DNA from 3 places in the Burkholderia sp. Bp9140 genome. Region 1 is predicted to be linked to each of the others. Evidence: predicted binding sites of a transcription regulator. Region 1 holds the regulator's gene; each other region holds the start of a gene.
What was found. Region 1 encodes LexA, which represses DNA repair genes until DNA is damaged. Its sites were predicted from a motif close to ACTGTATNNNNATACAGT; they were not measured.

Region 1 (9,926 bases):
CGATCCGGGTACGCAGTTCCGCGTCGAATGGCATCGCGCGGACGGCAAGCTCGGCCGCCAGGAAGGCGGCCCGCTGGCGACCGTCGCGTTCCTGACCGACGTCGAGATTCCGTGGAGCGACGACGACGAGTAACGGCGTCTCGATTTCGTGGTATCAAGCCGGCGCCGTCCGCGCCGGCCGTCAGCGCATCATCCGCCGCCGGAACAGCCACGCGGAGACCACGAATCCACCGACCGCATAGCCGGCGAGCACCGCGAGATGCAGGCCGACGTCCGTCGCCGGCCGGCCGAGCATCGCGGGCCGGATCAGTTCGACCGCGTTCGCGAGCGGCAGCACGTGCGCCGCGTGCTGCGCGATCGGCGGCAGTTGCGTGATCGGGAAGAACACGCCCGACAGCAGCAGCATCGGCGTCAGCACGAGCGTCTGATAAAACATGAAGAAGTCGTAGGACGGCGCGAGTGCGGTGACGATCATCGCGGTGCTCGCGAACGCGAGGCCGGCGAGCGCGACCACGGGCAGCGCCGCGAGCATCGACGGAAACTGCGCATAGCCGAGCAGGCCCGCGACGAGCATGATCGCGACGCCCGACAGCAGCGCCTTGCTTGCGCCCCAGACAATCTCCCCGAGCACGATGTCGCCCAGCGCGAGCGGCGTGTGCATGATCGCCTCCCAGGTGCGCTGCACGTGCATCCGCGAGAAGCCCGAATACATCGACTCGAAGCTCGCGGACATCATCACGCTCGAACCGACCGTGCCGGCCGCGAGGAACGCGATATACGACACGCCGTCGACGTGGCCGAGCATCAGGCCGAGCCCGAACCCCAGGCCGAACAGGTAAATCATCGGATCGGCGAGATTGCCGAACAGCGATGCGAGCGCGAGCTTGCGCCACACGAGATAGTTGCGCCGCCACACGGCGATCCAGTTGGTCGCATTCGCGGGCAGCGCGATCGCGAAGCGGGACTCGCGTGGCGGTGCGGACGGCGCGGCGGCGGAATAGTTGCGTACGTCCATGATCGGTCAGTCCTGCATTTCGCGGCCCGTGAGCCGCAGGAACACGTCTTCCAGATTGGCCGGACGATGCAGATAGCGCAATCCCGTGCGACCCTTGAGTCGCGCACTGAGCGGCTCTGGATCGGTCACGTAGCAGAACAGCGTCTCGCCGCTGATCTCGGTGTGCTTCGCGAACGGCGCCAGCTCGTCGCGCAGCGCGACCGGGTCGGGCCCGTAGATCTCGATCACGTCGCAGCCGATCTCCGATTCGATCAGCGCGTGCGGCGCGCCTTCGGCGATCTTGCGGCCTTCCTCGATCACGCACAGCCGGTCGCACAGGCGCTCGGCCTCCTCCATGAAATGCGTGGTGATCAGGATCGTCTTGCCGCGCGCGAGCAGCGAGCGCAACCGCTCCCACATCAGGTGCCGCGCCTGCGGATCGAGGCCCGTCGTCGGCTCGTCGAGCACCAGGACGTCCGGATCGTTGACGAGCGCGCGGGCGAGCGTCAGACGCCGTTTCATCCCGCCGGACAGCTCGCCGACCTTCGCATCGGCCTTGTTTTCCAGCTTCGCGAATTCGAGCAGCGGCTGCACGAGCGCGCGTGAAGCCTGCGCCGATATCCCGAAATAGCGGCTGAACACGAGCAGGTTTTCGCGGACCGTGAAGTCGGGATCGAGGTTGTCGAACTGCGGGACGACACCGACGCGCTGGCGCGCATGCCGCGCGCGCGACGGAACCGGTTCGCCGCACAGTGAAATGGCCCCGGCATCGGGATACGCGAGGCCGAGCAGCATCTTCAGCGTCGTGGTCTTGCCGGCGCCGTTCGGCCCGAGCAGGCCGTAGCATTCGCCGGCCTGCACGTGGAAGGACAGGTCGTTGACGACGAGCTTGTCGCCATAGCGTTTTTCGACGTTCCGGAAATCGATCGGTGCAACGGACATGGGCAGGTTGTCGTTGTAAGCGGGCGCGGACGCGTTTCGCGGCGGGCCGGATGGGCATGCCGGCCGGCGAACGGATCGGGCGAATGCGTGTCACATGGGCATGACCGGGGCGAATGCGCGTCGACGGCACGAACGGGCCATTCTAGTGCATCGGCTGCGTCTCTTCAGGGCATGCCCGCGCGGCCGGGTGCATGCGCGCACGGATCGTGCACTGCATCATCGCCGACGCGCCCCGCGTGGCGAATCAGCGTTTTCCATCCCTTGCGTCCGGAATTGCGGCGCACCATGATGAGTGCATAGGGTACGTAGTCGCGATAGGGAGGTTTCATGGCTAGCTACAACAAGATTCTGCTGTGCTACGACGGCACACTCGAAGGACGCAAGGCATTGCGGTGCGGTGCCAATCTCGCGCTGGACCTGAAGGCGGAAACGCATTTGCTGTCGGTCGTCGACATGCGCTCGAGCATCGCGCAAAGCGCGGGGCTGCTGACCGACGTCGCGTGCGGCCGCTTCGAGGAAACCGCGCGCGAGATCCTGCAGGAAGGCGTGAACTGGCTGCGCGAGCGTGGCGTTCAGGCGGAAGGCCATTTCGCGTTCGGCTATCCGATCGACGAAATCGCGAATCTCGCGACGGAGTTGAAGGCCGACCTCGTCGTCGTCGGCCATCGGTGCCGCAGCGGGTTGTCGAGATGGTGGATGGGGTCGGGCAACACGCAACTGCTTGATCGCGTGAGTTGCAGCATTCTGGTCGCGTGTTCGTCGGCGGAAGAGCAAAAGGCCGAGATCGCGCGCGAACGCGAAGCGGCCACCTCGAACGGCAAGTGACGCTGCGATTGCGTGGCCGGCCGGGTTGTGCCGCGATTCAGGCCGATCGCGCGTTGTGTCGCATCAGCGGCATCGACCGCGATCGCGACTGCTCAGGCGTGCAGGTCAATCGCGGATAGTTTCCACGAGAACAGGCCGAAGCGGTGGAAGATCGCCGCATAGCGCGTGCCGTCGGCGTTGCGCTGGTAGGTTACGACGAATTCATCGATATTCCGGTAGCCGGCATGCGTTTGCTGCGGATGACCGGCATCGCTCGGGCTCGCTGGCGCGGGTGCCGGCGCAGCCGAGGCGGTGGCGTTGCTGCCCGGTAGGGGTGCGCTCGCCGGATTGGTCGGCGGCGTGGCCGGTGCGTTGCCGGGCGCACCGCCTGACGGCGGGCCCGGCCATTCAGGTGGCCGCTCGCCCGGATTGCCGCGCGGCGGGATGCCGCTCATCAGCGCGGCCACACCTTCCGGTGTCGCATAGGCATCGACCAGCGGGCCGATCAGTGCAGATCCGATCAGCGCGCCGATCACCGCGAACGGATTGTCCTTTTTCACCGCATCGATCCGGCGCATCAACTCTTCCGTGACCTGCTGCTTCAGGCTGATGCGCAGCGACGGAAAATCGACATATCCGCTGACCGCTTGCGCATCGCGCGCATCGATCGCCGATTTCAGGCGACCGAGCGCGACGTACGGCGAGGCGTACGCATAGCCGATCGCCATCAGGACGGCGACGACCAGCGCGACGATCAGCAGGGGCTTGAGCCGCCATGCGCGGCCCGAAGATCCAGTCACGATGCCTCCGGTGCGGACAGGTTCCGCAATCAGAGACCGCCGTGCGTGGCCGATCGTTCCTCGGCAATGCAGCGATCGATCATCCGGCACACGGCATCGATCGTCCCGACCATGATCAGGCGCGACCGACCGTGATAGACGCGCACGGGCGCACGGCGCGCCGGTTCCGCGTGATTCAGGCCGGCGTTCAGCGACACCCGCGCGAATGCGGGAAGCGCCGACGGCAGCAGCGACGCCTGCCGTTCAACTGCGACTTCTTGGCTCACCACGGGCGCTGTGGCGGACAGCGGCGCGCAGGGCGTGCGGCCGCGCAGGTGACGCAGGCGACCGAATTGACGGAAAGGCAGCAGACGGGAAAGGCGTTCCATGGTGTTCTCCTCAGCGAGACCGATTGTCAGAGTTCGCCCGAGCGGATCAGCCCGACGGCGATGCCTTCCAGCGCGAATTCCGCGCTGCCGGCCTTGACGAAGATGTTTTCGTAATCCGGGTTCTCCGCGATCAGCTCGAGGCCGCCGGGCCGGCGCATCAGGCGCTTGACCGTGACGTCGTCGCCGAGACGCGCGACGATGATCTGGCCGTCCTTCGCTTCGGTGCGCTTCTGCACGGCGAGGAGGTCGCCGTCGAGAATGCCGGCGTCGCGCATCGACAGGCCGCGCACCTTCAGCAGGTAGTCGGGCTTGCTGGTGAACAGTGCGGGATCGCACACGTAATGCTGCGAGATGTGTTCCTGCGCGAGGATCGGGCTACCGGCCGCCACCCGGCCGACGAGCGGCAGCGACAGCTGCATCAGGCCGGCATGCGGCAGCGTGAACTGGTGCGGCGCATCGTCGATGCCAAGCAGGCGGATGCCGCGCGACGCGCCGGCGGCCAGCTCGATCACGCCTTTACGCGCCAGCGCACGCAGGTGTTCCTCGGCCGCATTCGGCGAGCTGAAACCCAGCTCGGCCGCGATCTCGGCACGCGTGGGCGGGAAACCGGAGCGCTCGATCGCGCGGCGGATCAAGTCGAACACTTGCTGCTGACGGGCGGTGAGTTTGGTCATGGCTCAACTGTATGGATAGACAGTGAGCTGTATTTTTATACAGTACTTCGAGAATTTCAAGTGTTACTTGAGGTTCGACGCGATCGCGCCGGTTCCGGCGCGATGTCGCGACGTCCGGACGCCGGTTCGTCCGCCGCAACCGTCCGTCCCGTCTGCGTTAGCACTTTTGAGTATTAAAAAATGAAGAACGATTATTTTTAATCATGTAACCCGTTCGCTAGACTGGCCCGACATCGCAATACCGACAACACTGGAGAACCAAGGATGGCGAAGCGCAATACGGGGCTGGTGGGCGGAGTGGGCCGCCTGATCGCAACACTCGCGCTGGGCGCGGCGGCGGCGCTGGGCGTCGCGACGCATGCCCAGGCCGATACGACGTTCCTGAACGTATCGTACGACCCGACGCGCGAGTTGTATCAGGACTTCAACCAGGCGTTCGGCAAGGAGTGGAAGGCGAAAACGGGCGAGACGGTCAACTTCAAGCAGTCGCATGGCGGCTCGGGCGCGCAGGCGCGCTCGGTGCTCGACGGCCTGCAGGCCGACGTCGTCACGCTGGCGCTCGCCTACGACATCGATGCGCTCGCCAACAAGGGTCTGGTGAACAAGGATTGGCAGAAGCGCCTGCCGGACAACGCATCGCCGTACACGTCGACGATCGTGTTCCTGGTGCGCAAGGGCAACCCGAAAGGGATCAAGGACTGGGACGACCTGACCAAGCCGGGCATCTCGATCGTCACGCCGAACCCGAAGACGTCGGGCGGCGCGCGCTGGAACTACCTGGCCGCATGGGCGTACGCCGTGCACAAGCCGGGCGGCAACGAGCAAAGCGCGAAGGAATTCGTGACGAAGCTCTACAAGAATGCAGGCGTGCTCGATTCGGGCGCGCGAGGCGCTACGACGAGCTTCGTGCAGCGCGGCATCGGCGACGTGCTGATCGCGTGGGAGAACGAGGCGTTCCTGTCGATCAAGGAATTCGGCACCGACAAGTTCGAGATCGTCGTGCCGTCGGTGAGCATCCTGGCCGAGCCGCCCGTCGCGGTGGTCGACAAGGTGGTCGACAAGAAGGGCACGCGCAAGCTGGCCGAGGCCTACCTGAATTTCCTGTACAGCCCGCAGGGCCAGGAAATCGCGGCGCGCAACTACTATCGTCCGCGTTCGAAGAACGTGCCGGCAGAGCTGACGAAGCAGTTTCCGAAGCTGAAGCTGTACACGGTCGACGACACCTTCGGCGGCTGGACGAATGCGCAGAAGACGCATTTCGCGGACGGCGGCGTGTTCGACTCGATCTACAAGCCGCAGTAACGCCAGCCAGCAACCCATAACGACAGCGGCGCGCCACGACAGCGCGCCGCATCCCCGGCGTTTGCGCCGGACCCGTGAGCAGCATCGACCCAGCAAGAGCATCCGATGACGACGTACACCTTTCGCAAGCCGAGCGCGCTGCCCGGTTTCGGCGTGACGCTCGGCATCACGGTGGCCTATTTGAGCCTCGTGGTGCTGATCCCGCTCGCCGCCACGTTCCTGAAGACCGCGACGCTGTCGTGGGACCAGTTCGTCACCGCCGTCGCGTCGCCGCGCGTACTCGCGTCGTACCGGCTGACGTTCTCCGCGGCGCTCGGCGGCGCATTGATCAACGCCGTGTTCGGCTTTCTCGTCGCGTGGGTGCTGGTGCGCTACACGTTCCCGTTCAAGCGCCTCGTCGATGCGATCGTCGACCTGCCGTTCGCGCTGCCGACGTCGGTCGCCGGCATCTCGCTCGCTGCCGTCTATGCGACCAACGGCTGGGTCGGCCAGTATCTCGCGCCGTTCGGCATCAAGATCGCGTTCACGCCGGTGGGCGTGCTGGTGGCGCTGACCTTCATCGGGCTGCCGTTCGTCGTGCGCACCGTGCAGCCCGTGCTCGAGGATTTCGAGCGCGAGCAGGAAGAGGCCGCCGCGTGCCTCGGCGCATCGCGCTGGCTGACGTTCCGCCGCGTCGTGCTGCCGGCCGTGCTGCCGGCGCTGCTCACCGGGTTCGCGCTCGCGTTCGCGCGCGCGCTCGGCGAATACGGGTCGGTGATTTTCATTGCCGGCAACGTGCCGATGAAATCCGAGATCACGTCGCTGCTGATCATCACGAAGCTCGAGCAATACGACTACGCGGGCGCGACCGCGCTGGCGGTCGTGATGCTGGTCGTGTCGTTCCTGATGCTGCTGCTGATCAACACGCTGCAGTGGTATCTGCAGCGCCGGACGAGCCGTGGCTCGTCCGGCAAGGGAGCGAGCGGCCCCGCGCCGTCGACCGTCACCGTTGCCGCGACCGCGGCAGGAGGCCAGCAATGAGCCAGGAGTCCAGCGCCGTGCTCAACCACCCGTCCGCCGCGCACGTGCGCGCCGCGAAACAGCTCGACCCCGTCAGCGAGCCGCGCGCCGTGCGCTGGCTGCTGATCGGCGTCGCGCTGGCGTTCCTCGCATTCTTCCTCGTCGTGCCGCTCGCCGCGGTGTTCTTCGAGGCGCTGCGCAAGGGCGTCGGCTTCTATCTCGAATCGCTCGCCGATCCCGACGCATGGTCGGCGATCAAGCTGACGCTGACCGTCGCCGTGATCGCGGTGCCGCTGAACCTCGTGTTCGGCGTGTGCGCATCGTGGGCGATCGCGAAGTTCGAATTCCGCGGCAAGGCGTTGCTGACCACGCTGATCGACCTGCCGTTCTCCGTGTCGCCGGTGATCTCGGGCCTCGTCTACGTGCTGCTGTTCGGTGCGCAGGGCTGGCTCGGGCCGTGGCTGCAGGACCACGACGTGCAGATCATCTTCGCGGTGCCGGGCATCGTGCTTGCGACGATCTTCGTCACGTTCCCGTTCGTCGCGCGCGAACTGATCCCGCTGATGCAGGCGCAGGGCACCGACGAGGAAGAGGCCGCGCGCGTGCTGGGCGCGTCGGGCTGGCAGATCTTCCGGCGCGTGACGCTGCCGAACGTGAAGTGGGGCCTGCTGTACGGCGTGATCCTGTGCAACGCGCGCGCGATGGGCGAGTTCGGCGCGGTGTCGGTCGTGTCCGGTCATATTCGCGGCGTAACCGACACGATGCCGCTGCACGTCGAGATCCTGTACAACGAATACAACTTCGCGGCGGCGTTCGCGGTGGCGTCGGTGCTGGCGCTGCTCGCGCTCGTCACGCTCGCGCTGAAGCTGCTCGCCGAGCGTCATCTTGCTGCCGAGCTGGCCGGCGCACGCGATGACGTTCCCGCTCATGCCGGCCCCGTCGCCGCCAATTCGTCGAATTCGTAAAGAGGCAATCAGAATGGGTATCACCGTCCGTCACCTTCACAAGCGCTTCGGCGATTTCACCGCCCTCGACAACGTGTCGCTCGACTTTCCGCCGGGCGAGCTCGTCGCGCTGCTCGGGCCGTCCGGCTGCGGCAAGACCACGCTGTTGCGCGTGATCGCGGGCCTCGAGCACGCGGACGCCGGCCAGGTCGTGCTGCAGGGGCTCGACGTCGCGTCGGTCGGCGCGCGCGACCGCCAGGTCGGCTTCGTGTTCCAGCATTACGCGCTGTTCCGCCACATGACCGTATTCGAGAACGTCGCGTTCGGGCTGCGCGTGAAGCCGCGCCGCGAGCGGCCGTCGGAAGCGGTGATCCGCGACAAGGTGCACGAACTGCTGAAGCTGGTGCAGCTCGACTGGCTCGCGCAGCGCTATCCGTCCGAGCTGTCGGGCGGCCAGCGCCAGCGGATCGCGCTGGCCCGTGCTCTCGCGGTCGAGCCGAAGGTGCTGCTGCTCGACGAGCCGTTCGGCGCGCTCGACGCGAAGGTGCGCAAGGAATTGCGCGGCTGGCTGCGGCGCCTGCACGACGACCTGCACATCTCGACGATCTTCGTCACGCACGACCAGGAGGAAGCGCTGGAAGTGGCCGACCGCATCGTCGTGCTGAACCGCGGTCACGTGGAGCAGGTCGGCAGCCCGCAGGACGTCTACGATCATCCTGAAAGCGCGTTCGTCTACGAGTTCCTGGGCGCGGCGAACCGGCTGCCGGGCACGGTCGCCGGACGCGGCTTCGTCGCGGAAGGCGCGGCGGCGCCGATCGCGGTCGACGCCGATTTCGCGGGCCCCGCGAACGCGTACGTGCGGCCGCACGACCTGCAGCTGTGGCCGGCCGGCGACGGGCATCGCGACGGCATCGCGGTCGACGTGCGCCGCGTGATCCCGCTCGGCGGCTCGGTGCGGGTCGAGCTCGAGGCGCGCACGGGCGGCGCGCTCGAAGCGGAACTCGATCGCGACGCGTGGCGTGCGCTCGCGCTGCAGGTCGGCGACGGCGCGACGGCCGTGCCGCGCGCGGTCCGCGTATTTCCCGCACACTGACGCCCGAACCCGATAAAGAGAAGAGGGCGGCTACCGCTCCGAATCGACATTCGAACAACGACAGCCTAAGAGGCATACCCATGAATTTTCAGCAATTGCGTTTCGTGCGCGAAGCCGTGCGCCAGAACATGAACCTGACGGAGGTCGCGAACGTGCTGTACACGTCGCAGTCGGGCGTGTCGAAGCAGATCAAGGATCTCGAGGATGAACTGGGCGTCGACATCTTCATCCGGCGCGGCAAGCGGCTCACGGGGCTCACCGAGCCCGGCAAGGCCGTGCACCAGCTGATCGAGCGGATGCTGCTCGACGCGGAAAACCTGCGCCGCGTCGCGCGCCAGTTCGCGGACCAGGACAGCGGCCACCTCGTCGTCGCGACGACGCACACGCAGGCGCGCTACGCGCTGCCGAAGGTGATCCGGCAGTTCACCGACGTGTTCCCGAAAGTGCATCTCGCGCTGCGCCAGGGCAGCCCGCAGCAGATCGCGCAGATGATCCTGAACGGCGAAGCCGATCTCGGCATCTCGACCGAGGCGCTCGATCGCTATCCGGACATCGTCACGTTCCCGTGCTATTCGTGGCACCACACGGTCGTCGTGCCGAAGGGGCATCCGCTCGTCGGTCGCGAGAACCTGACGCTCGACGAAATCGCCGAGTACCCGATCATCACGTACGACCAGGACTTCACGGGCCGCTCGCACATCGACCAGGCGTTCGCGCAAGCCGGCGCCGTGCCCGACGTCGTGCTGACCGCGATCGACGCGGACGTGATCAAGACCTACGTCGAGCTCGGGATGGGGATCGGCGTCGTCGCGGCGATGGCCTTCGATCCGCAGCGCGACACCGGGCTCGTCGCGCTCGACACGCAGCACCTGTTCGAGGCAAGCACGACGCGCGTCGGGTTGCGCAAGGGCGCGTTCCTGCGCGCGTATGCGTACCGGCTGATCGAGATGTTCGCGCCGCACCTGAACGAAGCGGAAATCGCCGGGCTGCTGCGCGAAGCGGTCTG
Region 2 (9,926 bases), on a different contig from region 1:
GCAGCACGTTCTCCGCGCCGAGCCGCGCGACCAGCAGCTCGAACAGCCGCTCGCGCGTCTCTTTCGTGCCGCCCGGCTCGGGGAAAAGATCGTCGGCCGGCGGCGCGACCGATTCGACGCGCGTGGCCTTCAGCCGCACGGCAATCACCGCGGCCGGCAACTCGACGCGCGCGAGCCGCTCGCCGAGCAGCCGCATGAAATGCGCCTCGTCACGCACGGGTGCCGCAAACGCGAGCTCAAGCGGCGTCGGCGGCACGGCCTGGCGGCCGCGCTCGTGCTCGAGATCGAACGTCATCGCGGCCAGCGACAGCTGCCGCGCGGCCAGCCAGCCGCAGAGCTGCACGACGAGCCGCCGCGCGGCGAACAGCACGGCTTCCGCGTATTCGACGCGCTCCGGCAATTCGAGCCGCACGTCGAACACGGGCGGCACCGCCATCCACGCAAGCGGCTCGACCGCATCGCCATACGCCCGATCGAGCGAAGCCAGCAGCGCGGGGCCGCAACGACGCTGCAACCCGGCACGCGGCAAGCCGCGCAGATCGGCGAGCGTGCGGCAACCGAGCCCGTCGAACCAGCCCGCATACGGACGCGCATCGGGCAGCAGCACGCACGGCAGCCTGTCGAGCGCACGAACGAGCGACGCCTGCCCGGCGATGCGGCGCCGGATGCGCGCACGGGCCGACACGCGCGCGAGCAGCCACGCGCCGCGCCCGGTCGGCGCGGCGGACAGGCGCGCCGCATAGCCGAGCGCCGCGAGCGTCGCGCGCACTTGGCGGCACAGCGACGGCAGGCCGCCGAACAGGCGCAGGCTCGGGCCGACGTCGACGATCAGCGTCGCTTCGTCGTCGAGCGCGACGCACGGCGAGAAGCGCAGCAACGCGAGCGCGACCGCGCGCAACGCATCGGCCTCGCGGGCGGGATCGCGTTCGACGAGCCGCGTGCCGGGTGCGAGCGTGAGCACGCCGCCGCGCTTCATGCCCGCGCGCACGCCCTGCCGGCGCGCGGCCGCGTCGGCGATCAGCACGACACCCTGCTCGAGCACCGCGTAGCCGGTCGCACCGGCCTGCGCATCAGACGGCGGCGGGGCGCACACGTCGAGCGGCAGGCGCGGCAGATGGATGCCGAGCAAGACGCGCATAGCGGCTCTCCACGATGGGCGACGGCAAATCGAGCGCGAGCGGCTCGCTGCGCGCGGGCCCGCGACGCTTGACGATGTCGAGCGACACGCCGCCCGGCACCGGATGCAGCGCGACGCGCAGCACGGCCGGCGACGGCTGCCGCACGGCCGACAGCGGGCGCAGCATCACGAACAGCGTGTCGCCGGTGCGCGCGGCCGCGAGATGCAGGCGCCGCAGCGCATCGGGCCGCGCGTCCTGCCAGAGCAGCAGCGCGCCGCAGCAGCCGGTCTTGAGCGCCTGCTCGGCGGCCCACAGCGCATCCGTGCGGCTGCCGGCGCGCAGCCACAGCAGCGCGTCGGCCGGCACGCCGAGACTGGCGAGCGCGGTCGCATGCGGCGCTTGCGGCGGCGCGACGAGCGCGAGCGGGCGCCGGGCGCTGACGGTGCGCGCGAGCGCGGGCGCGAGCAGCCGCATCTCGCCGCAGCCCGGCTGCGCGGCCAGCAGTTCGACGAGCCCGCCGACCGGCCAGCCGCCACCCGGCAACTCGGCGGACAGCGATGCGAAGCCGGTATCGATCGTGCGCGGACCGCCGCGCGCGAGCTGCGAGCCGCGCCACAGCGACGGATGAAGGGATTCGGGAGAAATGGAGGATGCGAGCATGACGCCACCCACAACTGTATGGATATACAGTATATGGCAATGCGCTCGCGTCGCACAGCACCGGTGCGAAACCGGTTTTCGTCAGAGGAAAACCGACGGGAAAGCCGGCGCGGCCGTCATGTTACGCCGCACCGGTTCAAGCGTGGCCGGATTGTGTCGTCCGAACGCGCTCTGCAACCATCCGGCCCGGATCGTCCGGCTCACCCGGCCGGAGCCGCACGCAAACCCGCATGCGAACCGGCGGGATGCGGCACCCCGCCCCGCGCCGTCGCGAAACGCGCGCGAAGCCCGGCCGGCGGCGGTCCGCGCCGTCATCGGCACAACGCGTCAGCCGCACTTGCCGCTTTACGTTATGCTGTCCGCCGACCCAATCCACGCCATCGGAGGGCACATGAAACGGGGGATCCGTGCGATCGCGTGCGCCGCCGTCGCGCTGGCGCTGCCGGGCGCGGCATTCGCGCTGACCGACGACTACGCGCAGTACGACGAGTGCATGCTGGGCGCGCTGCGCGAGAGCCGCAACGGCGCGGCGGCCCAGCTGATCCAGCGCTCCTGCGATGCGCTGTACCGCAACAACGCGATGCTACTGCCGCGCGAGCGGCGCTTCCACGAGTGCGTGGTGCAGTCGTTGCCGGGCGTGCGCGACAACTATGCGATCCAGCAGATCATGTCGATCTGCTCGCGGCGCGGCGAGATGTGAGGCGGCGCTGAACGCCGGGCAGTCGCCTGCCCGCGCACCAATGAAAAAAGGCCTGCGATGTGCAGGCCTTTCGTTTCAGCGGTCCGACCGGTGTGCGGCGTTCAGAACGACGCGACCATCGAGCCCTTGAACTGCTTCTTGATGAATTCCCGCACTTCCGGCGACTGGTACGCCTTGACCAGCTTCTTCACCCACGGCTGGTCCTTGTCCTTCGCGCGCACGGCGATCAGGTTCGCATAAGGGCTCGTCAGCGACTCGAGCGCGATCGCGTCCTTGGTCGGCTGCAGGTTCGCCGCGAGCGCATAGTTCGTGTTGATCACCGCGGCGTCGACGTCCGACAGCACGCGCGGCAGCTGCGCGGCGTCGAGCTCGGAGATCTTCAGCTTCTTCGGGTTCTCGGCGATGTCGAGCACCGTCGCGTTGTTGCCGCCCGTGCCGGCGCCGGCCTTCAGCTTGATCACGCCTTGCGTCTGCAGCAGCAGCAGCGCGCGGTTCTCGTTCGACGGATCGTTCGGCACCGCGAGCTTCGCGCCTTGCGGCAGGTCCTTCAGCGACTTGAACTTCTTCGAGTACACGCCGATCGGCGAGATGTAGGTCAGGCCCGCGCTGACGATCTTGTAGCCGCGCTGCTTCACCTGGCTGTCGAGGTAGGGCTGGTGCTGGAAGCTGTTCGCGTCGAGGTCGCCCGAATCGAGCGCCGCGTTCGGCTGCACGTAGTCGTTGAACTCGATGACCTTCACGTTCAGGCCTTCCTTCTCCTTCGCGACCTTCTGCACGACCTGCCACACTTCCGAATCCGGGCCGGCCACCGTGCCGACCTTGATGACCTTGTCCTCGGCGTGCGCGCCGGCCGACAGCGTCAGCGCGGCACCGGTGGCCAGCACGGAAAATACCTTCAGGAGACTGCGACGCTTCATCTGTTTCTCGCTTTCTTGCTAACTGAAAATGGGGCGCGATACGGGTATGCCCGGACTCGCAGGAAGGGGCAAATGGTGTCACAGGATCGGCCGGAAGTGAAATACATCCCGCTCATATGGGTATGCACCGCAGCGGTGCCCGGCGGACGATGCGCGGTCTGGCCGTTAGTTGCGTTCAACGCGCACGCCCGCCGGCATCGCCGACCCGGAACGCGCCGACCGCGTCACGCAGCCGCCCGGACTGCTCCTGGAGCGACGCCGCGGCCGCAGCCGCCTCCTCGACGAGCGCCGCGTTCTGCTGCGTGACCTGGTCCATCTGCGTGACCGCGCGACCGACCTGCGTGATGCCGCTCGCCTGCTCCTCGGACGCGGCCGCGATCTCGCCCATGATGTCGGTCACGCGCGCGACCGCCTGCAGGATCTCGCCCATCGTCGTGCCGGCCTGGCCGACCAGCGTCGAGCCGTTGCGCACGCGCTCGACCGAATCGACGATCAGCTCGCGGATCTCCTTCGCGGCCGTCGCGCTGCGCTGCGCGAGCGAACGCACCTCGCCCGCGACCACCGCGAAGCCGCGCCCCTGCTCGCCGGCGCGCGCGGCCTCGACCGCCGCGTTCAGCGCGAGGATGTTGGTCTGGAACGCGATGCCCTCGATCACGCCGATGATGTCGGCGATCCTGCGCGAGCTGTCGTCGATCTCGCCCATCGTGCCGATCACACGGCTCACGACGTCGTTGCCCGCGCGCGCGATCTCCGATGCGTTGTTCGCGAGCCCGCTCGCCTGCCGCGCGTTGTCGGCGTTCTGCTTCACCGTCGCGGTCAGTTGCTCCATGCTCGCGGCCGTCTCCTCGAGCGACGCGGCCTGCTCCTCGGTGCGCTGCGACAGGTCGTCGTTGCCGGACGCGATCTCGCGGCTCGCCGACGCGATCGACTCGGCCGACTGGCGGATCCCGCCAATCGTCGCCTGCAGGCGCGCCTGCATGTCGCGCATCGCCGCCATCATGCTCGTGCTGTCGCCCGCGCGCACCGGCACCGGCCGCGACAGGTCGCCCTGCGCGATGCGGGTCGCCAGCGCGGCCGCTTCGTCCGGCTCGCCGCCGAGGCTGCCGCGCACGTTGCGGATGATCACGAGCATCGCCGCGCTGATCACGAAGCCGATCACGAACACGACCGCGAGGTGGCCGAACAGCGTCCGGTAGTAAACGGTATCGATGTCCTTCAGGAACACGCCGCTCGAGATGTTCCAGTCCCACGGCGCGAAGCGCGTGACGTAGCTGATCTTCGGCACCGCGGTCTCGCTGTGCGGCAGCCGCCCGCGATACTCGGCGAAACCGCTGCCGGTCGCCTTCGCGGCGTTCAGGATCGTGACGAACAGCGGCTTGCCGTCCGGATCGAGATAATCGCCGACCTGCGTGCCGACGAGCTTCGGCAGCGTCGGGTGCATCAGCACGACGGGTTTCGAATCCATCACGAACACGTAGCCCGACTCGCCGTAGCGCATCGCGGCCAGGCTCGCGAGCGCATCGCGCTTCGCGTCGGCCTCGGGCAGCGCACCGCTCTGCGCGAGCGCGTGATAGGCCTTGACGATGCCGGCCGCCGAGTCGACCAGGTTGGCGATGCCTTCCTTGCGTTCGGCGAGCATCGTCGTGCGCGTCTCGTACGCGCTCCACGCGCCGACGCCGAGCAGACCGATCCATACCAGCGCAAGCGCGAGCCACAGCTTGCGGTTCAAACTCATTCTGCTCATCTGCGTGCCTCGTTGTCGAAGTCGATGCCCGCGATGCGCGCGAACGGCCGGTCGCGCGCAAACGGTTGCCTCCGTATTTACGGCAGCGAGACTTACAACTTGAATACACGCGTGCGCCGCACGACGGCCGGCACGACACGCAGCGGCGGCTGTGCTACAAAGTCCGGCTGGCCGGCGCACGACGCGCCGGCGACATTCCGGGGCCATCCATGTACGTCATCGACATCCACTACAACGCGTCGCTCGAGCGCATCGACGATGCGCTCGAACGCCACCGTGCGTTTCTGCAGCCGCTGTTCGAGCGCGGCATCTTCATCGCGGCGGGGCCGAAGGTGCCGCGCGAAGGCGGCGTGATCCTCGCGGCCCGCATCGACCGCGGCGAACTGGACGCGATCCTCGAGACCGATCCGTTCGTCACCGAAGGGCTCGCGACGTATCGGGTGACCGAATTCAAGATCACGCGTGCCGCGCAGGGCTTCAACGTGCCGGCGCTGCCGTAACGCGCTCGGGCGCGAATGCACGCGCGCAAGCACGCCGCCCCGCGAGGCGGCGAATGCAAATCGAGGGAAAGAAGGAAGCATGCGTGACGGCGCGTCGCGGCCGTCACGCGTTTCGCCGGGCGAGCGCCCGTGCGATCATGCGGCGCGCGCCGCTCAGTCGACCAGCAGCTTCAGGTCGTGCACCCACGGGCCGAGGCCCTGGCCGTCGCGCACGAACAGGCGCAGCTTGCCGTCGCGATCGAACACGTAGCTCGCGGCCGTGTGATCCATCGTGTAGCTGCCGGGTGTCTTGCCGGGCACCTTCGCGTAGTACACGCGGAAATCCTTCGTGACCTTCTTGAGCTGCGCTTCGTCGGCCGGCCGCAGGCCGATGAACGACGGATCGAACGCGGGCACGTACTGGCCGAGCAGCGCGGGCGTGTCGCGCTCCGGATCGATGGTGACGAACAGCACCTGCACGCGCTTCGCGGCATCGGGGCCGAGCTGCTTCAGCGCCTCGGACAATTCGGCCATCGTCGTCGGACAGACGTCCGGACAGTGCGTATAGCCGAAGAACATCACGACAGCCTTGCCCTTGAAGCCGGCGAGGGTGCGCACCTTGCCGGTCGTGTCGGGCAGCGAGAATTCGCTGCCGAACTGCGTGTTGCCGGTGATGTCGAGATTCTGGAATTTCGGCGCGTTGTCGCAGCCGGCGAGCAGCGCGGCTGCCGCGAATGCGCACGCGAGCATCCAGCCTTGGCGCGCGCGGCGCCCGAACCATGAATGGAGCATTGCGTTCAAACCGTGCGGTTACACGCCGAGCAGCGGGCGTGCATAGTGATCGACGAGCAGCGCGGCGAACAGCAGCGACAGGTAGACGATCGAGTAACGGAAAGCCTTGCGGGCGAGGTCGTCGGAATAGTCGCGGTGGATCTTCCACGCATACGCGAGGAACACCGCGCCGAGCAGCACCGCGCTCGTCAGGTAGACGGCGCCGCTCATCCCGGAGATGAACGGCATCAACGTGACCGCGAACAGGATCACCGTGTACAGCAGGATGTGCAGCCGCGTGAACTTCTCGCCGTGCGTGACGGGCAGCATCGGCAGGCCCGCGTTTTCGTAGTCCTTGCGGCGATAGAGCGCGAGCACCCAGAAATGCGGCGGCGTCCACACGAAGATGATCAGCACGAGGATCCACGCGTCGCCGGGCACCGCGCCGGTGACCGCGGCCCAGCCGAGCGCCGGCGGCATCGCGCCCGACGCGCCGCCGATCACGATGTTCTGCGGCGTCATCGGCTTGAGCAGCAGCGTGTAGATCACCGCGTAGCCGACGAACGTCGCGATCGTCAGCCACATCGTCAGCGGGTTCGTGAACGTATAGAGCGTCCACGCGCCAACGCTGCCGAGCACGGCCGAGAACACCAGGATCTGCGGGGTCGTGATCTCGCCGCGCGCGGACGGACGCCACGCGGTACGGCGCATCATCGCGTCGACCTTCTGCTCGACGAGGCAGTTGATCGCGAACGCGGCGCCGGCCAGCAGCCAGATGCCGACCGTGCCGCCGATCAGCACATGCCACGGCACCATGCCCGGCGTCGCGAGAAACATGCCGATCACCGCGCAGAACACCGCGAGCTGCGTGACACGCGGCTTCGTCAGCGCCATGTACTGCGAGAACCGGCTACCGGGCGATTGGGAAAGGGTGCTTTGCATGGGGGCGGTCACGCCGGGGCGGCGTCGCGCGCGGGCTGCACGACACGGCCAGGGCGGCTTGAAAGGATGCGAAAGTTTAACATGACGACGAGCAGCAGCAGGATCGCGGCGCCGCCGTTGTGCGCGACGGCGACCGGCAGCGGCCACTGCAGCACGATGTTGGTCAGGCCCGTCAGGAACTGCAGCAGGACCACCACCAGCACGCCGTTCGCGGGCCGCCGCAGCGACTCGAAGCGGCGCATCTTCAGCGCGAACGCCGCCAGGTACGCGACGACGACGAACGCGAACGTGCGGTGGGTCCAGTGGATCGCGACCAGCGCGTCCTGCGTGATCGCGTCGCCGTCCTTCGTCATCCCGAGCGCGCGCCACAGATGGAAGCCCTGGCCGAAGTTCATCGGCGGGATCCACTGGCCGTTGCAGGTCGGGAAATCGGTACACGCGAGCACCGCGTAGTTGGTGCTCACCCAGCCGCCGAGCGCGATCTGCACGACCAGCAGCACCAGCGCCGCGAGCGCGGCCGCGCGGTAGCGGCCGGCCTCCGGGTCATGCGACGGCAGCGGCGTCTGCCGCGCCGCGAGCCAGCCGAGCGTGCCGAGCAGCGCGAGGCCGAGCAGCAGGTGGGTCGTGACGATCACCGGCTGCAGCTTCATCGTGACCGTCCACGCGCCGAACACGCCCTGCACGACGATCAGCAGCAAGAGGCTGGTGGGCCACCACGGCGACACGTGCAGCGGGCGGCGGCGCAGCCGCGCGGACCATGCGATCACGACCTGCGCGATGATCAGCACGCCGATCGCCATCGCGAAATAGCGGTGGATCATCTCGATCCAGGCCTTCGTCATGCTGACGGGGCCGGTCGGCATCGCCTGGTGCGCGGCCTTGATCGCGGCGTGCGCGATGAATGGCGACGACGTGCCGTAGCAGCCGGGCCAGTCCGGGCAGCCGAGGCCCGAATCGGTCAGCCGCGTGAAGCCGCCGAACATCACCAGGTCGAGGGTCAGGAACGTGGTGATCCACACGAGCTTGCGGAACTTGTTGTCGTCGGCCCTCACCCACACGTAAGACAGCGGCAGCAGCGCGATGCAGAAGCCGATCAGGCCGAGTTGCAGTAGATACGACATCGAATGTGTGCCTCGTTGTCTCGCCTTAGCCGATGCTCGACCACTTCAGCAGCTTCGTCACGTCCGACTTGATCTTGCTGGGGTTCGGGTTCTTCGGAAAACGCATCATCAGGTTGCCGTTCGGGTCGACCATGTAGAGGTGGTCGCTGTCCTTCGTGCCGGCGTCGGCCGGCAGCCACGCGGCCACCGCGGCCGGATCGGCGACGAGCCGGCGCGTGTCCGGGTAGGCGTCCAGCACCTTCTGCGGAATCGCGCCCGCATCGCCGCGCAGCCACACCATCGTGAGCCGGTGCCGCTCGCCCGCCTGCGTGACGCGGATCTGGCGCATGAAATAGAGCTTTTGCGCGCATGCGTCGTCGCACGCGCTGCGGTCGGTCATCACGAACAGCCACACGCCGCGCAGCGACGACAGCGGCACCGTCCTGCCGGTTTCGTCGGTGACCTGCAGGTCGGCCGGGATCGGCCGCTGCGGCTCGATCAGCGTGCCGTAGTTGGTCGAGCCGCCCTTCGGCTTGATCACGTAATAGGTGAAGTACGACGCGATGATGGGCGCCGCGCACACGAGCCCGAGCAGCACGAGCATCCAGCGGCCGCGCTTGCGGGCTGCCGGCGAAACCGGCGCCGCGGCCGGACCCTGACGGGGAGATTGCATGGACAAATCAGACCTCTCGAAACGAACCCGCGGCGCTTGCGCCGCGTCCTGGCATGGCGCTCACGCGCCGGCCGGCTTCTTCGCCGCACGCCGCGCGGCGTACAGGCCGAAGCCGAGCGCGGCGGCCGCCATGGCCCACCACTGAAACATGTAACCGTAATTGCGCTCGACACCGGTCGTCGCCGCCGGCCAGTCGCGCACGAGCTTGTCGCCGTCGTCGCTCGTCTGCTGGATCACGAACGGCTGCAGCGGCAGCCCCGTTTCCTTCGCATACGCGGCGACGTCCAGGTTCTGCCGGATCTTCTGGTGCGCGGCCGAGCCGCCTTCGCCGAGTTCGAACGCGCGCGACGCGTCGGCGCGCGCGATGCCTTCGATCTCGATGTCGCCGTCGGGCGTCGGGAACGGCTCGATCGCCGTGCGATCGGCGATGTTGCGCGGCAGCCAGCCGCGGTTCACCAGCACGACGCCGCCGCCCGAGAGTTTAAACGGCATCACGACGTAAAAACCCGGCTGGTCGTTATACGGCCGATTGTCGAGAAACACCGCCTGCTCCGGCAGGAAGCGGCCCCTGGCCCGCACGCGGTGGAATTCGATCGAGGCGAGCGGAATCGGCTGCGCCCCGACGTCGACGGGCACCGCGTGCTCGTAGCGCGCGATGCTCGCCTGCAGCGCTTCCTTCTGGTGCGCGCGGTCGCGTTGCCAGAACCCGAGGCGAATCGTGACCGCGACGACGATGAGAATCAGCAGCGCGGGCAGCCAGCGGATCCTCATCGGCCCCCCCCGCCAGGCGCATTCGCAAAAACGAAGTGCGATAATCATCCT
Region 3 (9,926 bases), on a different contig from region 1:
GCGACGTCCGCGCCGGCCCATTCGACATCGACGACACGCACCGGAATCCCGTGCGCGATGCAGTACGCGAGCCAGCGTGTCTGGTTGTCCTGCAGCCGGTCGCCGGGGCCCTTCACCTCGATCAGCTCGTAGCGCCGCTCGCCCGGCCAGAAACGGACGAGGTCGGGCAGCCCCGACCGGTTGCCGCGGATATCCGTGAGCAGGCGCGTGAACCACAGCCGCAGGTGCTCCGGCGGCAGGCAGGCGAGCGCGTCGTCGAGCAGTTCGTCGGTCAGCACGCCCCAGAACACGAACGGCGATTGCAGCCCCGTCTTCGTCGTGAAGTGCCGGCGAATCGTGTCGCGGTACGCGCCCGATTCGAGCTGCGCGAAACAGGCGGCGAACGCGTCCGTGCGACGCACCGCGAAATCGGGCGCGTGCAGGTCGGCCGGGCCCCGCTGGAACGGGTGGAAGAACGCGCCGGGCACGGCCGCGAACACCGGCTCCCAGCACAGCAGCCCGAACAGCGAATTGATCAGCGTGTTCTCGACGTAGTGAACCGGCGCATCGGGTTGCGCAAGATGGTCGCGCACCGCGAATTCGACGCTGACGAACGCTTCGGGGCGCACCAGCACGAGTGTTTCGCGCGGCACGTCAGGCGCGCGGCCCGCGCGTTCGACCCGCTGCCCGAGACGGCGCTGCAGGCGCGGCAGCATCCGCTCGACACGCTGGCGCTCCTCGTCGCTTTCGAAGCCGCCGCGCGCCTCGAGCGCCAGCGCGAGCGCATCGCAATCGCGTCCGCAGCGTTCGAGCACGCGAATGCGCCGATGCCGGCTGCCCGGCCAAGCGCTGCGCGCATACGCGTCGAGCGCGGCGGTCCAGTCGGCGCGCCGCTCGCAGGTCTGCCCGAGTGTGAACAACAGCTTCGCGCGGCGCGTCGCGAGCCACGGCTGCGCGCAGCCGACCGCGTCGATCGCCTGCAGCAGGTCGTCGAACGGCAGCTCGTCGGGCCACGCGTCGAGTGCTTCGCGGCAGGTCTGCAGCGCGAGATACGCATCGACGTCGGCGCGCTGCTGGAACGCGCGCGACGACGGCGCGAACGGCACGCTTTCGTACTGGAACACGCCGAGATCGGCGAGCACGAATTCGCTCCAGTCCTGATGAAGATTGCCGAAGAACATCAGCCGCAGCCGGTCGCACAGCGCACCGACCGTCACGCGCAGCACGCGATCGCCGGCCTGCGCGCACCACGCGTCGAGCGGCTGCGCGACGTCGTGCGCGGGCCGCAACCGGTCGAGCCAGGCGGGCTTGCGCTCGCCCGCGTGCGCGGCGAGCGACGGGAACACCTTCAGCAGATCGGCCTTGGTCGACAGCGCGAACAGCGCGTCGAGCGTGAGCGCGGGCGCCGGATCGACCCAGCCGAGTTCGACGAGCGGCGCGGCCGCGTCGAGCGTGCCGCCGATTTCGTCGTACACGAGCTTGCTCGCCCGGAAGTCGGATCCGCTACGCATCAGCATCCGCACGAGCAACGCGCGCGACGCTTTCGGCAACTGCGCGAACTGCGCGAGAAACGCGTGTTCGTGCGCGTCGAGCAGGTCGTCGTAACGCTCGCCGAGCCAGGCCAGCGCGCGTTCGAAATTGGTCAGGTAGTAAAACGCCGGGGGCGTCGGCGAGGCTGGCGTCACGGGGATCGATCACTGTACGTTTGTACAGGTCGGAATCATATCAAATGTGACGAAGAATGCCGCATGCCGCGCACCGCCCGGGCGCCCCGCAGGGCTGCTGTCCGATCAGAACTGGTAATTCACCGACATGTCGAACACGCCGTTCGTCGACTGCTGCGTGATCGGGCTGCGCCTTGCGCGGCCGACGAGCTGTTCGATCGCGCCGTCGATCGTCACGAACCAGTGCTTGTTGACGAACCACACCATCGTCACGCCGGCGCCGAACGACTTCATCCCTGCGCCCGACGAATAGGCCGGCAGCCCCGAGCGCGCGGACGCTCCCGGGTTCACGCCGAACCAGCCGTTCATGTAGCGCGAATCGGCGAACGACACGGTCGGTCCGGCGAACCAGAAGAAGCGCTCGTTGCTGCCCGGCATCGGCATGTACGCGGAGAAATCGCCGACCCAGCCGTTCGAGCCGCCGATGCTGCGCCGGACATCGGCGCGCAGCACGAGCGGGAAATCCTTCGAGATCACGTAATCGGCCGCGAGCTTCATCACCGGCGCCGCGTTGATGTTGTCGAGCCCGTTCAGGTGGTCGAGATCGTCGGCCGAGCGGCGTCCGAGGTCATAGCCGACCGACACGCTCACGCGCCAGTTGGGCCCGCGCAGCACGTTCGCGCCGAGCCCGTCGCCCGTCGACAGGAAGAACAGGTCGCGATAGCGCACGTCGAAGTTCGGGCCGCCCATCACGCGGTAGCGATCGGAGCCCGCGTAGCGCGGCTGCAGCGTCATCGCGGCGCCGACGCTGACCTGCCACGTGGGGACGGTCGGACTGAACAGCTTCTGCAGCGGGACGCCCGCCGAGTATTGCCATTCGCCGAGCGGCGAAGGCGTCTGGGCCGACGCGTCGCGGGCACCGGCCGCCGCCAGTGCCGCCAGTGCCGCGAAGGCCGACAGGCCGGACACGAACCGGCGGGTGCCGGGTGACAACAACGGGCGGGCAACGATCATCAAGGCGGCCTCCGTCGGTTGCGCGAAACGAACCTGAGGGAAAGCGCGTCGCAGCCCGACCGGCTGCAACGGCAGGCAGCCGACGGTGCGAACGTAGCGTGCGCTGAATTAACGAACATCCTACGCGACGCGCGCGAAGCCGCAAAGCGCCCGTTGAGCACGGGCACTTTGCCGGTTTCAGGAACACGTCGGCGGATGGTTGCGGAATCAGAAACGCTCGACGTGATAGTCGCCGGCGAGCGCGGCCGGACTGCGCGTCGACATCATGCGCGAGAAACCGTCCGCGAGCCGCCCGAGCGCGAGCTGCTTCTGGCTCGCGTCCCAGTGCGTGTAGGTGTCGTAGGCGGCGTCGTCGAACGACACGGTAACGGCGACCGGGCGGCCGCTCGCGCGAAAGCCGATATGCAGCACGCCGCCCGGCAACTCCTCGATGTGATAGCGCAACGAACGCGACTCGAAATAGCGGCCCAGCACCTGAGCGATCGCGCGCTTGTCCGGCGATTGCACGTGAATGTCCATGATGGTCCTCCTTTCAGTGATCGCGCGGCCGGCCGCGGTTCGCTGCGCCCGCCCGGCATCCGCATCGGCGGCGGCCGCGACGGCGGATCGCCCTGCGGCAGGCCCGGCGGCACGGGCGGATCGACCGGATCGTCGTGCTCGGGCAGCGCCGGGTCGGGATCGACGTCGGGCGTCGGTTCGGGACGGTGCAGCATGGATCGCGTGTTCATGTCACTCCTGCGCGGCGGCTCGCGCGTGTCGATTGGCGCGGCGACCGTGCGCAAGCAGCGTGCCTGATCGTCGGTGCAGCCGCTCGGCCGGTCATGCGTCGTAAGCCGCCATCACCCGCCGGAGCGGGCGCCCTTCGGCGGCGAGCCGCACCGCGAGCGCGAACGGATCGGACGGCGCACACGGCGCGACCCGCGCCCGCTGCACGCACTCCGGCCTCGCGTACACGGCATGGTTCAGCGCGCGGACTGCGTCCTTCCCGTCGAACATGCGCCGCTCGGGCCGATAGACCCGCGATTCGCGCTTCCTGGTCGCGAACCGCTCGCACACTTGACTGCGCACGTGACTGACATCGCCGCCGCACACGTTCGCGTCGTAACGTATCCTTTCCTTGGGTGCGTTCATCACGATGCCCTCTCGTCCACGCCGGCGGCTGCAAGCGTCATGCCGCGCACCGGCACGGGTATGGCGCTTGCACCCGTCGTTACCAGCAAGGAGGTCCGAACATGACCGTTTTCGCCACCGGCCGCCGCGACGCCGTGTCACCGGCTGCCGGCCTGCTCCCCCGCGCCGCGCCGCGCAAGCCCTCCGACGACAAGACGGAGAAGCGTATCGACGAAGGGCTCGAGGAGACGTTCCCGGCCAGCGATCCGCCCGCCGTTGGCGGTGCGACCCGTATCGACCCCGCCAGGCCGTCCGGCAAACGCGACCGTCGCGTGCCCGACGCCCCGCCACCGCCCCGCGATCACGGCTGACGGCGGCACCCGGCCCCCGATGCGCGGCAGCGCAGCCGGGCCGGCACAACCGGAGTGAACTGATGAAACGCATGGAACGTGCATGGCACGAGGTCAGCGGCGCCGCGGGCGTCGCGGCGCTCGCCGCGATCGAGAGCGCGCTGGTGCTCGCCATCGTCGTGCTGACGGGCGTCGGCCACTGACATCATCGCTCGCGGCCCGGCCGCGGCTGCCGCCGTGGAAGATGTACAAGCCGACTGGCAAATTTCTCCGTGGCCCGGCCGCGCAGGGCCGGCGCGTGCCGCTTGAACGCGGCACGCGTCCTGCTTCCGGATCGTCTCGCTCACGAAGGAGGCGTTCATGTATCGCGTCAACGAGATCATGTCGCGCGACGTGGTGTGCGTCGCGCCGACCGACACGATTCGCCATGCGGCTGGATTGATGCAGCGATTCGATATAGGCGTGCTGCCGGTCTGCGACGGCACCGAGCTCGTCGCGATCGTGACGGACCGCGACCTCGCGGTGCGTGCACTGTCGCACGGGCATTCCCCCGACACCCCCGTGAAGGCCGTTGCATCCGCGCCCGTGCAGTGGTGCGTCGAGGACGACGGCGTCGGCGACGTCCAGCAGCGGATGGCCGACGTGCAACTGCACCGGATGCCGGTGCTCGACGCCCAGCACCGGATCGTCGGCATCGTGTCGCTCGGCGACATCGCGACGCGCGCGGGCGGCCCGGCCCGCGACGAGCTGGCGAATACGCTCGAGGACGTGTCGTTGCCACGCCGCCGCTGACCGGCTGCCCGTCACCCATGCGGCCCGCGATTCTCGCGCACCGCGCCGCTTCGACCAGGAGATACGCGATGACAACGGACAGACCGTCGCGCACGCATGCGCGCATTGCTGGCGACAGCGGCAGTTCGGCCGGCGGGCCGGGGCCGGACGTGATGGCCGCCGGCACACTGGAGGACGACCACGTGCTGACGATGGACGGCGACGACATCGGCAAGGTCACGAACATCATGCTCGACGTCCGCTCGGGCCGGATCGCGTATGCGGTCGTGTCGTCGGGCGGCTTTCCCGGGATCGGCGACAAGCTGTTCGCGGTGCCGTGGAACGTGCTGACGCTCGATGTCGAGCGCCGCTGCTTCGTGCTGCCGGTGCCGACCACGCGCGTGCGCGAAGCGCCGGGCTTCGACAAGGACCGCTGGCCGGCGATGGCCGATCCCGCGTGGGCCGACGCACTGCACGCATACTACGGTGCGGCGCCGTACTGGCTGATCGAGGAAGGAGAAACGGCGCTCGACGCGCCACCTTACGAGGCGTCGCCCGGTGGCCCGGAGAGCGACACGCGGCGGCACTGACCGACGCGCGGGTTTGCCGCGCGGATCAGTGCGCTGCCTCACTGTCTCAGTGCGCAGCCGCGATCGAATGCTCGAGCGCGCGCGCGGCGCTCAAGTGCGCCTTCAGCGTCGGCAGCGTGCTGGCCGCGAACGCGCGAAGCTGCGGGTCGCGCCCGTCGCGCGCCTCGGCCTGGTAGAGCCTGATCGCTGCGTCCTGCGCGTTCGGTCCCGCCAGCGCGATATAACCCTTGTCGAACGCACGGCCATTCCGGGTGCGCAGCACCGTCACCGCCGGATCGACGAGCATGCGTGTCTGCACGGGCACGCCCTTTTGCGCGCCGAGCCGGCGCAATTCCATGCTCATGCGCCCGTGATCGTCGAGCATCCGGCGCGCGAAGGCCTTCACGTCCGGATTCGACGACCGATCGAGCGCGAGCTGGCTCGCCTGCGCCACCGTCTTGCCGACGATGGCGGCCTTGTCGACGAATTCGGCGTCGATGCCGCTCGGCCGCCGCGTCATGTCCGCCTCGTCGGCGGTCTCGCCGGGGCGGATGACACCCGGCGCGACATGAACGGACGACGCGGGCGGCGCCTGCGCCTGCGCCTGCATCGGCATGAATGCGGGCGCGCCGAGCACCGCGAGCACGCCCGATACCAGCATGCACGCGGTGCCGGCCAACGCGACGACTCGGCGCGGGTTCCCGTCGTTCGCTGTCATCCGGACCTCCGTATCCGTCGACGAACCGGCCCGGCCGAACGCTGCTGCCGGTCCGTCATGCGGGACGATGCGCGGACGTGAGGAAATCGGTCCACGCACCCTCGACGTGCTCGATCGACAACGCACCGAGCCAGAACAGCGCGGCCACGCGGCCGTGAACCTGCACGTCGATGTCGCTGGAGGTCAGCCCGCGCCCGGCGACGCGCGCCGCCCGGATCCGGGACGCGAGGGTCGCATCGCGGATCCAGGCGCCGACGGCCGACGCCAGGCTCGCGAGCTTCGTCCGCACGTTCGCGTCAGCCGATGCGTGGCGAGGCGTCGCGATCCACGCGCACGACAGCCTCGGCATGCTCGCGATCGGCACGATCGGCGGCATGCGCCCGAGGCGCGTCGGCCTGCCGCCGGTGCCGTCGCGCCGCGTATGGTCCGATCCCTTCATCGTGCCTCCTCGTGGGTGTGCGGATGCCGCTGCGGGTCAGCGGCGCCGTCCGGTTCGCGCCGCCGCATCGGCAGACGACACGTCGACGATCACGCCGGCGAGCGTCGGCATGTCGACCGGCTTGCACAGATACGCGTCGAAGCCGGCGGCCATCACGCGGTTCCGGTCCGCCGTGCCCGCATGCGCGGTGACCGCGACGACGGGCAGGCGCCCGCCGCCGCCCGGCAGATGGCGGATGTGGTCGAGCAGCCAGTAGCCGTCGCCGTCCGGCATCGCGAGATCGGACAGCACGACGCTCGGGTGCTGCTGCGCGACCACGTCGAGCGCGTCGTGCCCCGATTGCGCGGTCGACACCTGGGCGCCGAGCGTTTCGAGCGCTGCCGCAAGGCTCGCGCGCGACGTCGCGTCGTCGTCGACCACCAGCACGCGCCGGCCGTCGAGCGCGACCGCCGTGGACGCACCGCTCGGCCGCACCGGGTGGTCGGCCGGATCGTCAGTGCCCCAGTCCACCGGCAGCATCACGGTCACGGTCGTGCCGCGTCCCGCGCCCGCGCTCGTCGCCTCGACTTCGCCGCCGTGCAACCGCGCGATGTTGCGCACGATCGACAGGCCGAGCCCGAGGCCGCGTTTCGGCGACGCGGACGCACCTTCCGGCCGGTTGAACGTATCGAACAGATGCGGCAGGCGTTCCGCGGAAATGCCCTGCCCCGTATCGGCGACCGACAGCCGCACGCGCGCGCCGGCCCGGGTCAGCGACACCTTGATGCGGCCGCCGGACGGCGTGAACTTGATCGCGTTCGACAGCAGGTTCGACAGCACCTGGCGCAGACGCTCGCCGTCAGCGGAGATCACGCAGTTGGACATCGCGCACTGGGTCGACAGTTCGAGACCGTTCGCCTCCGCCGTCGCGCCGAGTTCGCGCACCACCTGACGCACGACGCGCACGAGGTCGACAGGCGTGCGTTCGAGCCGCATCCGGCCGGTCGCGAGCGACGACGCGTCGAGCAGGTCGCCGACCATGCGCGACAGCGACCGCGCACTGCGATCGATCGCGTCGATCGCCTGATGCGCGAGGTCCTGGCCGTCGGCGCTGCGCAGCACCTCGACCCAGCCGTAGATCACGTTCAGCGGCGTGCGCAATTCGTGCGACACGGTGGCCAGCAATTCGTCCTTCAGCCGGTTCGACTCGTCGGCCTGCACGCGCGCGTCGCGTGCACCACGCAACGAGCGCAGGTCGCGCCGCTCGTCGCGGCGGCGTTCGTGCGCCTCGCGCAGCGTCATCGACAGGCCGGTGCAGTTGCCTTGCGCGTCGACGATCGGCGACGCCGCGAAGGTCGCGCGAAAGCAGCCGCCGTCGCGGCGCAGGCACAGGATGTCGAGCGGCCCGGCGGGCATGCGCGGGTTCGCGAACGACACGGGAACGGGATGCAATCGCAGCCAGCGCGGCGCGATCAGTGTCGTGACGTCGTGCCCGATCGCCGCCGCCGCATCGATGCCGAAGAGCCGCCGCGCGGCCGGGTTCCAGCTCGTGATGCGCCGTGCGGCATCGAGGCCGATGATCGCGTCGGGCGATGCATCGACCACGCGGCGCAGCAGGATGTCGTCGAGCGAGCGCGCCGCGGGCGCCGGTTCCCGGCGCGGCGTGCGCGTGCCCGCATCGTCCGCTTCCGCACCCTCGGCCCCGCGCAGCCGGTCGTTTGGGAACAGCGGCCTGACGGCCATCACGAGCACGCATTCGACGAAGCTGATCGCGATGAAGGCGCCGGCCTGCGCGAGCCATGCAGGCAGCGGCGCATCGCGCCACCACAGCGCGCCGACCACGGCCACGCTCGCGGCGGTCGCGGCCAGGCCGCCGGCGAACGAGGTCAGCCACGCCGCGGCCGCGACACCGACGTAGAAAGGCAGCGGCGCAAACGGTTCGTGCACGCCGACGAAGTGAATCGCCCACGCCTGCAGCGCGGACGCCAGCCCGACGGCCAGCACGACCCATGCGCCCTGCCGAAACAGCCCACGGGTAAAGGTCCTCATCATTTCCCTGCATCGCGCCGGCAACCGTCGCCCGACGGGATGCCGCCTCGGCGGTCGGCATCCGTCAAGCGTGCCGCGCGAGCCTAGTGGCTGCCGCAACGCGCGTACCCGCGGTATGACGATTGACGACTTCGCCGCGCAAGCCGCACCGGCAGCGTCGCTGCCGCGTCGCCTGGCCGCGTGCCGCCCGCGCGCGGCACGGGCTTGCAGGCGCCTTTCGATTTTTCATTCGGCGGGTGTAAAAAGGCATCGATGGGCTATGCCGGCCGCGGCATGCCGGCATCGCGATGCGGCGATCGCGTATTTCTTCCGGTGTCGCAGCGGGAATTGGAATTTTCTATATTGCGGCACCTTCCGGGCCCTTCCGCTGTCGATAATAAATATGGCAACGAGGGAATGCGCGATGCCGATTTTCAAAACGGCCCGCTTACGCCTATGGCTGAATCCGCAAACCGTCCGAAGCAACGCGCCGACGCGCGCCGGCTGTCCGGCCGCTCCACGGCGATGCGCACGCTGCTCGGCCGTATCGAGAAAATCGCTCCGACCCGCGCCAGCGTGATGATCGCCGGCGAAAGCGGGGTCGGCAAGGATATCGTCGCGCGACGGCTGCACGACCTCAGCGCGCGCCGCGACGGGCCGTTCGTGCCGGTCAACTGCGGCGCGATTCCGGCTGACATCGCCGAAGCGCAATTGTTCGGTCACGAGAAAGGCAGCTTTACCGGCGCCATCGCGCAGCGGGAGGGTGTCTTCGAAGCCGCGTGCGGCGGCACGCTGCTCCTCGACGAGATCGCGGAAATGCCCGCGGCGCTGCAGGTGAAGCTGCTGCGCGCGCTCGAATCGAACACGATCGTGCGCGTCGGCGGCACCGAGTCGGTTCCGCTCGACGTGCGCATCCTGTCGGCGACCCGCCACAACCCGGCCGAAGCCGTGCGCGACGGCCGGCTGCGCGAGGATCTGTTCTACCGTCTCGCCGCGTTCGCGCTGTATGTGCCGCCGCTGCGCCAGCGCAACGGCGACGTCGAGGCGATCGCGCATGAGTTCGTCGAGGCGCTCAACGCGCGGCACTGCTCGCACAAGCGGCTGACCGACGCCGCGATCGCCGCGCTATGCGCGTATTCGTGGCCCGGCAACGTGCGCGAGTTGCACAACACGATCGAGCGCGCGTACATCCTCGCGGACGACGGCATCGACGTCACGCTGCCGAAGCCGACGATGCTGCCCGACCAGACGTCGGACGACGCGATGGCGCTGCCGCTCGGCGCGACGCTGCACCACGCGCAGCAG

Region 2: imuA (translesion DNA synthesis-associated protein ImuA) is a predicted target of LexA. The motif match lies at 1,792-1,809, and genes of this name have one in related genera.
Region 3: DIE21_RS17485 (VRR-NUC domain-containing protein) is a predicted target of LexA. The motif match lies at 1,676-1,693, and genes of this name have one in related genera.

Annotation. Positions count from the first base shown of each region.
Region 1 is NZ_QTPQ01000009.1:39,633-49,558, forward strand. Features, by position in the region: gene DIE21_RS09790 (hypothetical protein) at 1-133, shown strand, start outside; gene DIE21_RS09795 (ABC transporter permease) at 182-1,015, opposite strand; gene nodI (nodulation factor ABC transporter ATP-binding protein NodI) at 1,022-1,936, opposite strand; gene DIE21_RS37150 (hypothetical protein) at 2,101-2,265, opposite strand; gene DIE21_RS09805 (universal stress protein) at 2,264-2,761, shown strand; gene DIE21_RS09810 (DUF2939 domain-containing protein) at 2,854-3,540, opposite strand; gene DIE21_RS09815 (hypothetical protein) at 3,570-3,908, opposite strand; gene lexA (transcriptional repressor LexA) at 3,935-4,582, opposite strand; gene DIE21_RS09825 (sulfate ABC transporter substrate-binding protein) at 4,847-5,884, shown strand; gene cysT (sulfate ABC transporter permease subunit CysT) at 5,990-6,904, shown strand; gene cysW (sulfate ABC transporter permease subunit CysW) at 6,901-7,848, shown strand; gene DIE21_RS09840 (sulfate/molybdate ABC transporter ATP-binding protein) at 7,862-8,920, shown strand; gene DIE21_RS09845 (CysB family HTH-type transcriptional regulator) at 9,001-9,926, shown strand, end outside.
Region 2 is NZ_QTPQ01000004.1:162,535-172,460, reverse strand. Features, by position in the region: gene DIE21_RS05395 (DNA polymerase Y family protein) at 1-1,138, opposite strand, end outside; gene imuA (translesion DNA synthesis-associated protein ImuA) at 1,071-1,778, opposite strand; gene DIE21_RS05385 (VF_A0006 family four-cysteine protein) at 2,170-2,478, shown strand; gene DIE21_RS05380 (MetQ/NlpA family ABC transporter substrate-binding protein) at 2,580-3,395, opposite strand; gene DIE21_RS05375 (methyl-accepting chemotaxis protein) at 3,571-5,139, opposite strand; gene DIE21_RS05370 (YciI family protein) at 5,349-5,639, shown strand; gene DIE21_RS05365 (SCO family protein) at 5,793-6,410, opposite strand; gene cyoE (heme o synthase) at 6,429-7,331, opposite strand; gene DIE21_RS05355 (heme A synthase) at 7,340-8,452, opposite strand; gene DIE21_RS05350 (cytochrome C oxidase subunit I) at 8,478-9,104, opposite strand; gene DIE21_RS05345 (SURF1 family protein) at 9,165-9,875, opposite strand.
Region 3 is NZ_QTPQ01000019.1:94,276-104,201, forward strand. Features, by position in the region: gene DIE21_RS17485 (VRR-NUC domain-containing protein) at 1-1,664, opposite strand, end outside; gene DIE21_RS17490 (MipA/OmpV family protein) at 1,770-2,657, opposite strand; gene DIE21_RS17495 (hypothetical protein) at 2,865-3,176, opposite strand; gene DIE21_RS17500 (hypothetical protein) at 3,477-3,788, opposite strand; gene DIE21_RS17505 (hypothetical protein) at 3,890-4,138, shown strand; gene DIE21_RS17510 (CBS domain-containing protein) at 4,478-4,909, shown strand; gene DIE21_RS17515 (PRC-barrel domain-containing protein) at 4,978-5,478, shown strand; gene DIE21_RS17520 (DUF4142 domain-containing protein) at 5,525-6,175, opposite strand; gene DIE21_RS17525 (transporter) at 6,231-6,614, opposite strand; gene DIE21_RS17530 (ATP-binding protein) at 6,651-8,642, opposite strand; partial or broken gene DIE21_RS17535 (sigma-54 interaction domain-containing protein) at 9,025-9,926, shown strand, end outside.